3 regions of the Streptomyces luomodiensis genome follow, and region 1 is predicted to be linked to each of the others. Evidence: riboswitches for the same ligand, from Rfam matches in the RefSeq annotation. Region 1 holds a riboswitch; each other region holds the start of a gene.
The links. A riboswitch is a leader RNA that binds a small molecule or an ion and turns the genes downstream of it on or off. The one in region 1 is predicted to bind cyclic di-AMP.
Positions count from the first base shown of each region.

Region 2: linked by a shared signal. The riboswitch ahead of PS467_RS30315 (M23 family metallopeptidase) and the one ahead of PS467_RS17705 (transglycosylase family protein) in region 1 are both predicted to bind cyclic di-AMP.
Region 3: linked by a shared signal. The riboswitch ahead of PS467_RS22500 (M23 family metallopeptidase) and the one ahead of PS467_RS17705 (transglycosylase family protein) in region 1 are both predicted to bind cyclic di-AMP.

Region 1 is NZ_CP117522.1:4,228,257-4,231,522, forward strand. It holds gene eno (phosphopyruvate hydratase) at 1-375, opposite strand, end outside; gene PS467_RS17705 (transglycosylase family protein) at 608-1,306, opposite strand; cyclic di-AMP (ydaO/yuaA leader) riboswitch at 1,314-1,481, opposite strand; gene PS467_RS17710 (transglycosylase family protein) at 1,735-2,745, opposite strand; gene PS467_RS17715 (cytochrome P450 family protein) at 2,892-3,266, opposite strand, start outside.
Region 2 is NZ_CP117522.1:7,177,416-7,180,681, forward strand. It holds gene PS467_RS30305 (M16 family metallopeptidase) at 1-41, shown strand, start outside; gene PS467_RS30310 (M16 family metallopeptidase) at 62-1,444, shown strand; cyclic di-AMP (ydaO/yuaA leader) riboswitch at 1,728-1,891, shown strand; gene PS467_RS30315 (M23 family metallopeptidase) at 1,906-2,700, shown strand; gene PS467_RS30320 (GntR family transcriptional regulator) at 2,963-3,266, shown strand, end outside.
Region 3 is NZ_CP117522.1:5,338,200-5,341,465, forward strand. It holds gene PS467_RS22495 (PP2C family protein-serine/threonine phosphatase) at 1-832, shown strand, start outside; cyclic di-AMP (ydaO/yuaA leader) riboswitch at 1,082-1,225, shown strand; gene PS467_RS22500 (M23 family metallopeptidase) at 1,237-2,484, shown strand; gene PS467_RS22505 (aldo/keto reductase) at 2,647-3,266, shown strand, end outside.

The sequences.
Region 1 (3,266 bases):
CGCCTCGGAGGCGGCGTGCGCGACGGCCAGGGAGACGCCGAGGATGGCGTTGGCGCCGAGCGAGGACTTGTCCGGGGTGGCGTCCAGGTCGAACATCGCCTGGTCGATCAGGCGCTGCTCGGTGGCGTCGTAGCCGACCAGCTCGGGGCCGATCTGCTCGATGACGGCGAGGACGGCCTTCTCCACGCCCTTGCCGTTGTAACGGTTCTTGTCGCCGTCACGGAGCTCGAGGGCCTCGAAGGCGCCGGTGGAGGCGCCGGACGGAACGGCGGCACGGCCGGTGCTGCCGTCGTCGAGGCCGACCTCGACCTCGACCGTGGGGTTGCCTCGCGAGTCGAGGATCTCGCGAGCTACGACGACGTCGATGGACGGCACGAGGTTCTCCTTCGTATGGGTCTGCGGTAGCAGCACGAGCCTAACGGGCCGGGAGGGCTGCGCCCCGCGTTCGCCCGTCCCACGAGACGGGACGTGACACAAAAAGCCAGATTCAGGATTGAATATCCAGATTTCTCTGGAATGGGTGGCCCGCTATGCGTGAGCCCCGGCCGGGCGCGCCATGGGGCGGCACGCCCGGCCGGGGCCCGTTCTCAGCCGGCTCTCAGGCGGCTTAGCTGAGGTGCAGGCGCTGACCCGGGTAGATCAGGTCGGCCTTCTCGACGATGTCCTTGTTCAGCTGGAAGAGCTTCTTCCAGCCACCCTTGACATGGTGCGCCTCGGCGATCTTGCCGAGGGTGTCGCCGGACTTGACCTTGTACTCGCCGTCACCCTTCTTGATCGGACCGCGCGCCTGCTGACGCGCGGCGTGCTGGGACGCGGTACGGGGCTGCGCCTTCGGCTGGGCGGGCTTGGCGGCCGGGGCCGACTCGGTGGAGGTTCCGCCCTGCGCACCGGAAGACGTCGAAGGAGCGGCGGGCGCCGAGGGTGCGGACGGGCTGCCGCCGGCGGTCAGGCCCTTGCCGCAGACCGGCCAGGCACCCTTGCCCTGGCTGCCGAGGACCTTCTCGGCGATCTGTATCTGCTGGCCCTTGCTGGCCTTGTCCGCGGTGGGGGCGAACGCGGTACCGCCGTAGGCGGCCCAGGTGGAGCTCGAGAACTGCAGACCGCCGTAGTAGCCGTTGCCGGTGTTGATCGACCAGTTACCACCGGACTCGCACTGCGCGACCTCGTCCCACTGAGAGGTGGTGGCCGCGGAGGCGGAGGTGGCCCCGATGAGCGGTGCCGCCACGGCGGCGCCGGCCAGGCCGGTGAGCGCGGCGATACGGGTGGCCTTGGAGGGGCGGCGGTGCTTCCCGTTGGACTTGAGCATCGTTGGTTCGTTTCCTCACCGACGCCTACGAGGTGAGCTGTCGGGTTCGGACGTGAGTTGCCCGGCCGGTCGCGATGGTCGCGTCCGGCTTCACCCCTAGCCGACGAGCCCGTGTCCACAGGCCACTCGGCACCTACCTTGGGTCCCCCGCTCCTGCCTTCGGCGCTGACGCGTCGGTTCCCCCCGACCGCCGGCAGGATTCGGCGTGACGATCGACGGTGCCCGCGGTGGCGAGCGGGAAGACGGTAAACACACCTCCGGAGAAGGTTCAAACACCCCAATCGCAGTGAATGGGGCTGTAATTGATCTCACCCGGCCCACATCAGTGCAGGTGGGCCGGGTGGGGAGGGATCGGACACGCGGTGCGGCCCGGAAAATGTGACGAGATGTATGTCTCACCGGAACCAGATCGGGCAATTCACCCCGAATCACTGCTCCCTGATGGTGAGGTCAAGGCGCTGACCAGGAAGGATCAGGTCGGGGTCGATGCCGATGAGGTCCTCGTTGTCTTCGTAGAGCCCTTGCCAACCACGGCTGACGTTCTGGTCCTCGGCGATCCCTGACAGGTTGTCACCGGGTCGAACGGTGTAGGCGTCGCCCGTGGGGTCCTGGGTGCGGTCCGCGCCATCGCGGGAGGCGTGGCGCCCGGAGGGCCGCGCGTCCCCCGAACCGCCGTCACCGGCCCGCTCCCCGGCGTCCTGGGCGCCACGATGGCGGCCAGTGGGCGCGGGGTCGGCGGAGGAGTCCCCCGCGGACCCCTTCGAGCCCTCGTCCGCGGGCCCGCCCGAGGGCTCGTCGGCGGGCTCGTCCGCGGGCTTCTTCGAGGACTCGCCCGCAGGCTCCTTCGAGGACCCCTCGGAACCGCCCGAAGCGGAGCCGTCCGACGCCGAGCCGTCCAGTCCATCGGAGGACCGCGAGGCGTCGGACGTGTCCGGCCGCTCGGCCGACCCGGACGCGTCCGACCCCCCGGAGCCGTCGGACCGGCCCGCTCCCGGGGCCGGGTCCGCCTCCGGATCCGTCTCCGGGGTGGCCGTGCGGCCGGGGTTCACATCGGGGGCGTCGGCACTGCCGGTGAGTCCGGTACCCAGTGAACAGTTCGGCCAGGCGCCGGGCCCGCGGTCGCCGAGGATCGACTCGGCGACGGATATCTGCTGGGAGCGGGAGGCCAGGTCGGGGCGCGGGGCGTACTCCGTGCCGCCGTACTTCTTCCACAGGTCGAGGGTCAGCCGCAGTCCGCCGTAGAAGCCGTCGCCCTCGTTGGCGCTCCACATGCCGCCGCTCTCGCATTCGGCGACCCGGTCCCAGGTGTCGGCGTCGGCGGCCTGCGCGCCGGCCGCCCCGAAGAGGGGCATGGCGATGCCCGCGCCCGTGACCCCCGCCGCGACGACGATGGCCGGAGCCTGACGGGGGCGACGGTGTCGACCATTACCGGAACGCATGCGATTGACCTCTCCTGTGGCGAATCGGTTGCCGGTGAACATAGCGACGGCACACGATCATCACAAGGCGATGTATCCCAGGTCACGCCGCGATCACGTGGCTGACCTTTCGTCACCTTTGCCGGGCCGTACGGGTCTTGCCGACCTCACTGGGCCCCGGAGTTCCAGGTCACCGGCAGGGTGCGCAGCCCGCGCATGATGAGCCCGCCGCGCCACCGCAGGTCCTCCGGGTCCGCCGCGAGCCGCAGTCCGGGCAGGCGCCGCAGCAGGGTGCCGATCGCGGTCTGGGCCTCCAGCCGGGCCAGCGGGGCGCCCAGACAGTAATGGATGCCATGGCCGTAGCCCAGGTGCTGGTTGTCGCGGCGGGTGAGGTCGAGGACGTCGGGCGCCTCGAACCGCTCGGGGTCCCGGTCGGCGGCGGCGAGCACCACCAGCACCGGCTCCCCCTCGGCGATGCGCTGCCCCCCGAGGGTGAGCGGCTCGGTGGCGAACCGCCAGGTGGCGATCTCCACCGGCCCGTC
Region 2 (3,266 bases), 2.9 Mb from region 1:
AAGCCGCCGAGACCGACGCAGAAGGGGAGGCGGCCCAGTGAGCGACGCCGTCACCGCGACCATGACCTTCCACCCGCAGCCGAAGGGCGGCGCCCCCAAGCCGTGGGCGTTCCCGGCGCCCGAGCGCGGTGAGCTGGCCAACGGCCTCACCGTGCTGCGCTGCCACCGCCCCGGCCAGCAGGTCGTCGCCGTCGAGATCAATCTGGACGCGCCGCTGGACGCCGAGCCGGCCGGGCTCGACGGCGTCGCCACGATCATGGCGCGCGCCCTGTCGGAGGGCACCGACAAGCACGACGCCGAGGAGTTCGCCGCCGAGCTCGAGCGCTGTGGCGCCACGCTGGACGCGCACGCCGACCACCCCGGCGTCCGCGTCTCCCTGGAGGTTCCGGCCTCCCGGCTGCCCAAGGCGCTCGGTCTGCTGGCCGACGCGCTGCGCGCCCCCGCCTTCCCGGACGGCGAGGTCGAGCGGCTGGTGCGCAACCGGCTGGACGAGATCCCCCATGAGCTGGCCAATCCGGCCCGCCGCGCCTCGATGGCCCTCTCCGCCGACCTCTTCCCGGCCGCGTCGCGGATGTCCCGGCCGCGGCAAGGCACCCAGGAGACCATCGAGGGCATCGACGCCGCGGCCGTGCGGGCCTTCTACGAGGCGCATGTCCGGCCCTCCACCTCCACCGCCGTCATCGTGGGCGACCTCGGCGGCGTCGACCTCGACCGGGCGCTCGCCGACACCCTCGGCGCCTGGACGGGCGGGGCGGCCGTGCCGCGCACGGTGCCTCCGATCGTCGCGGACGACACCGGCCGCGTGGTGATCGTCGACCGGCCGGGCGCGGTCCAGACCCAGCTGCTCATCGGGCGCGTGGGCGCCGACCGCCACGACCGCGTCTGGCCCGCGCAGGTGCTGGGCACCTACTGCCTGGGCGGCACCCTCACCTCCCGCCTCGACCGTGTGCTGCGCGAGGAGAAGGGCTACACCTACGGGGTGCGCGCCTTCGGCCAGGTGCTGCGCTCCGCGCCCCCCGCGCCCTCCGGCGGTTCCTCGGGCGCCGCGATGCTGGCGATCAGCGGCTCGGTGGCCACCGAGGTCACCGGCCCCGCGCTGGAGGACCTCTGGAAGGTGCTGCGCACGCTGAAGGAGGAAGGGCTGACGGACGAGGAGCGCGATGTCGCGGTGCAGAACCTGGTGGGCGTCGCGCCGCTGAAGTACGAGACGGCGGCGGCCGTCGCGGGCACCCTCGCCGACCAGGTCGAACAGCACCTTCCGGACGACTTCCAGGCGCAGCTCTACGCCCGCCTCGCGGAGACCGGCACGGTGGAGGCCACGGCGGCGGTGGTGAGCGCCTTCCCGGCGGACCGGCTGGTCACGGTGCTGGTCGGCGACGCCTCGGCGATCGAGGAGCCGGTCAGGGCGCTGGGCATCGGCGAGGTGCGCGTCATCTCCGGCTGAGCCGGCCTGACGCTTCGTCGGCTGACGGCCCGACGACTGACGGACCGTCCGGCCGGCGATGCGGCCGATGAGCCGGTCCGCGATCCGGTGCGGGAAGGACCCCGGCCCCAAGGGGGTGCCGGGGTCCTTCCTTCATGCCCGATTTAATGCCCGATTTGTGGGAGTGACTACGTGTTTGGTTTGTGGGGAGAGCAACAAAAAACCGGAACCGTTTGGTGATCGAAAGCGGGCCCGTTTAGCGTCAATCCGGCTGTTCGCCAGCGACCCGCCGCATCCGCGGCACGGACAGTCATCGCCGAGTCCCCGTACGGCGCGAGCCAGGGGAGCCGGGGACCCAACACGTCCCCTGGGGTGAATCGGGCGCCTTCCCCGGTGGGGGAGGGGCTCGTAGGAGACCTTCCTGCTCCGAACCCGTCAGCTAACCCGGTAGGCGAGAAGGAAGGAAAGGAGTGCGCCAGACCATGGCGTTCACCCGTACCGCCACCGGGAAGCACCGTCGTCCCCGCAAACCCGGCCTGCGCACCGGCGCGAACATCGCGGGCATCACCACGGTCGCTTCGGGAGTCGTCGCCGGGATAGCCGGACAGGCGTTCGCGGCCGACGAGGGCCCCTCCTCCCACGAGACCGGTCTGACCCAGGCGATCGTGATCGGCGACGGGATCGCGGACCACATCGAGGCCCAGGCGCAGTCCCAGGAGACCGCCGCCGAGCAGGCCGCCGCCAAGGCCAAGGCGGAGGCCGTCGCCCGGCAGGAGGCCGCCAGGAAGGCGGAGGCGGCGGCGAAGAAGGCCAAGGCGGAGCGCGATGCCAAGCTGCGCGCGGCGCGCGAGGCCGAGCGCAAGCGCCTCAACACCTTCGTGGCGCCGATCAGCGGCTCCTACGTCTCCACGGCCTACCAGGCGTCCAGCGGTCTGTGGTCCTCCGGCACCCACACCGGTATCGACTTCCACGCCTCCACCGGCACCTCGGTGCACGCCGTGGGCTCCGGCGAGGTCGTCGAGGCGGGCTGGGGCGGTGCCTACGGCAACAACATCGTCATCAAGATGAACGACGGCACCTACACCCAGTACGGTCATCTGTCGTCGATCGGCGTCTCGGTGGGCCAGAAGGTGACCCCGGGCCAGCAGATCGGCCTGTCGGGCGCCACCGGCAACGTCACCGGACCGCATCTGCACTTCGAGGCCCGCACCAGCGCGGAGTACGGGTCGGACATCGACCCCCTGGCGTACCTGCGCTCGCACGGCGTCAACGTCTGACCGCCTGCTCCCGGAACACCGCGAGCATTCCGTGAAGGCCCCGTCCGCCGGACGGGGCCTTCGGCGTGCGCACCGCCGCCCGCCGCCCCAAGCCGTCGCCGCCCCAGCCACCGTCACCCCAAGCCGCCGCTGACCAAAAAATATCCATGAAATGCTCCCCGCCATCGGAAATGGCGTCCGCTTGGAATAGAGTATTCAACGCGTGTTCAATGGGTGCGTTTCGCGGGCGTTTAGGCGGAGGTTCGGCAATGTGGGACCGGAAATGAACGGGGATACGACCGCGGTCCAGGGCGGTCGCCGGATTTCGGCGCACGCACTGTGTACGGCGATTCGCGACGACATCGTCTCCGGTGCGTACCAGCCCGGCAGCCGGCTCACCGAGGAACTCCTCGCCCGGCGCTACGGGGTCTCGCGGGTGCCCGTCCGGGAGGCGCTGCGCACCCTGGAGTCCGAGGGTTTCGTGACCACCCGGCGGCATGCGGGGGCCTGTGTCGCCCAGCCCTCCGAACGTGAGGCGGCCGATCTGCTGGACATCCGCGCGCTGCTGGAGCCGCTGGGCGCCGCGC
Region 3 (3,266 bases), 1.1 Mb from region 1:
GCCGGACCGTCTCGCCGGGCTGGAGATCGCGGCGCGGTACGTACCGGCGGAGAAGTACGCGGCGATCGGCGGTGATCTGTACGCGGTCCAGGACACCCCACACGGCGTACGGCTGATCATCGGGGACGTACGTGGCAAGGGGCTGCAAGCCGTGGAGGTCGTGGCGATCCTCCTCGGCTGCTTCCGGGAGGCGGCGGAGCAGGAGTCGACCCTGGAGGCGCTCGTGGGCCGGCTGGAGCGGGCGCTGCAACGCGAGGGCGCCCGGCGGGCCGACCTCGAGGTGGTCGAGGGGTTCACCACGGCCGTGGTGGCCGAGATTCCGCGCGGCGACTCCACCCTGCGGCTGATCAACCGGGGCCATCCGGCGCCGCTGCTGCTGGACGAGGACGGCGCGCTGCGCGCCCTGGAACCGGAGGCACGGGCGCTGCCGCTGGGCATGGGGGAGATGGACGGCTGGCCGGACCGGGTCAAGGAGCTGGGGTTCGCGGAGGGGGAGACGCTGCTGTTTTTCACGGACGGGGTGACGGAGGCCCGGGACCGGAACGGCGAGTTCTACGACCCGGAGGAGCGGCTGCGCGGCCAACGCTTCGATGAGCCGCAGGAGCTGGTGGGCGCGTTGGTGGCCGATGTGGAGCGCCATACGGGTGGCGGGACGCCGGACGACATGGCGCTGCTGGCGGTCCGCCGGACCTCGGCCCGCGGCAACGGACGGGCGAACGGCAACGGACGGGGGGACGGCAACGGACGAGGGAACGGCAACGGACGGGCGAACGGGAACGCGGGCGGTCGCGACGCCCGTACGAGCGCCGGCGGCCCCGCACACGGTGCGTAACCAACCGAGCTCCCTCCGCATAACAATTGACACACGATCAGCCGGACCGCGTTTTTGCCAACCCTTGCCCGAGGTGTTGACTCGCCCCCATCTGTCCCTCCATGGGCGCTAAGTTCATGCCAAAGGTGCGCGGATTCCTCGGAACGGCTTGGAATCACATCCCGCTCTCTATTAACGTTCGATAACGCAGCGCGGTCGTCACAACCGTCGCAAGGGCGGCACCGTGCGCCGTCGCCGAATCCCGTACGCACAGCGGCAGCACCGCACCACCAGCAACACCAAGGGAACCGGGGAACCAACAACCTTGGGGTGAATCGGGTCGAACCTGACCCGTAGGAGACCTTCCTGCTCCGAACCCGTCAGCTAACCCGGTAGGCGAGAGGGAAGGAAAGGAGTGCGCCTCCGTGGCGTCCAACAGGTCTGTCCTGGACGAGGCTCCGTATCGCACAGGGGGAGGCGGTTCGGGGACCGCCACCGCCTACGGCCCCGGCTTCGACGCCGGCGGCGGGACGAGCTCCGGGGGTGGGACGAGCTCCGGGGGTGGGACGAGCTCCGGGGGTGGCCGCTTCGCCCCCGACGACCGGTACTTCGCCCCCGGCGATCGGCAGGCGGACGGGGACGCGCCCGAGACCCCGGGCGCCGGCTTCGAAACCGAGTCCTGGGAGGAGTGGAACCCCACCGAGGACTCCATCGCTCCCGTACGTGGCCGGCACCGCGTGGTGAAGCAGCGGGGCGGGACCATGGCGCGCAGCGGCGCCGTCCTCGGGGTCGGCATGATCGCGGCGGTCGGCGCGGGCGGTATGGCCAGCGCCAAGGACCGTCCGGCCGCGCCCATATCCCTGCCCGACCTCGGCCATGTCGCCGACGAGGTCAAGGCCAGTCTGCCCGCCGCCAAGGACCTGCCCGGCATCGGCTCCTTCATGTCGGACGACAGCGACAGCGACGGCGCCCAGACGACCGCCGCCCCGCTCTCCCAGGCCGGTCTGACCAGCGCGGACGAGCAGCGCGGCACCACCGACGCGGGCGAGGCGCTCCGCGCCCGCATCCTCCAGCAGGCCGAGAACCAGCAGAACGCGGCGGACGAGGACAACCGCACCGCCGCGGCGAAGGCCGCCGCCAAGGACGCCGCCGACAAGGCCGCGGAGGTGGCCGCCCAGGCCAAGGCCAAGGCCGAGGCGGAGAAGAAGGCCGCCGAGCAGCGGGCGAAGGAGGCGGCCGAGAAGAAGGCCGAGGCCGCGCGCCAGGCCAGGCTCGCCGCCGCGTACACCCTCCCCGTCGGCTCGTACACCCTGACCGCGAGCTTCGGCCAGGCGGGCGACATGTGGTCGGCCGACCACACCGGCCAGGACTTCGCCGCCCCGACCGGCACTCCGGTCAAGGCGGTGCACGGCGGCACCATCACCCAGGCGGGCTGGGCCGGCTCGTACGGCTACCGCATCGTGCTGACCCTCGACGACGGCACCGAGCTCTGGTACTGCCACCTGTCCTCGATGGTCGTCACCTCCGGCAAGGTGACGACGGGCGAGACCATCGGCCGCGTCGGCGCCACCGGCAATGTGACCGGCCCGCACCTCCACCTCGAGGTCCGGCCCGGCGGCGGCTCGCCGATCGACCCGATGCCCTGGCTGCGCCAGCACGGACAGAACCCCTGACACCTCTGACACCCCTGACACCACGGTTACCCCTGATACCCCGGCGGCCCTGGCGCTCTCTCCCCCCTTGACGCCAGGGCCGCCGGTTGTTCGTGCCCGGCACGGCGCAATCCGCGCGGGTGTGGTGGAACAACCTCTTCCAGTCAGTCGTTGAGGGAATACATGGCTGACAACAAGCAGAAGATCGGTGACCTGTCCGTCTTCCCGCTCTCCTTCGGTGGGAATGTCTTCGGCTGGACCGCGAACGAGGCCGAGTCCTTCGAGGTGCTCGACGCCTATGTGGCGGCGGGCGGCAATTTCATCGACACCGCCGACGTTTACTCCGCCTGGGTGCCGGGCAACGAGGGCGGCGAGTCCGAGATCATCCTCGGCAAGTGGTTCGCCTCCCGCGGCAACCGCTCCGACATCGTCCTGGCCACCAAGGTGGGCGCCGGGGTCCCGGAGCCGCGCGGCCTGACCTCGTCCGCCATCAAGTCGGGCATCGAGGAATCCCTCCAGCGGCTGGGCACCGACTACATCGACCTCTACTACACCCACTACGACGATCCGTCGGTGCCGGTTGAGGAGATCATCACCACCCTGGACGAGCTGGTCCGGGAGGGCAAGGTCCGCGAGATCGGCGCCTCCAATGTGAGCGCCGAGCGCCTGGAGGCCCAGCTCACCTTCTCCACCCAGGAGAACCTGGCCCGCTACGTCGCCCTCCAGCCCCACTACAACCTGGTCTCGCGCGACACCTTCGAGGGCGAGCTGGCCGACGTCGCCGCCCGCCACGGCCTGGCGAC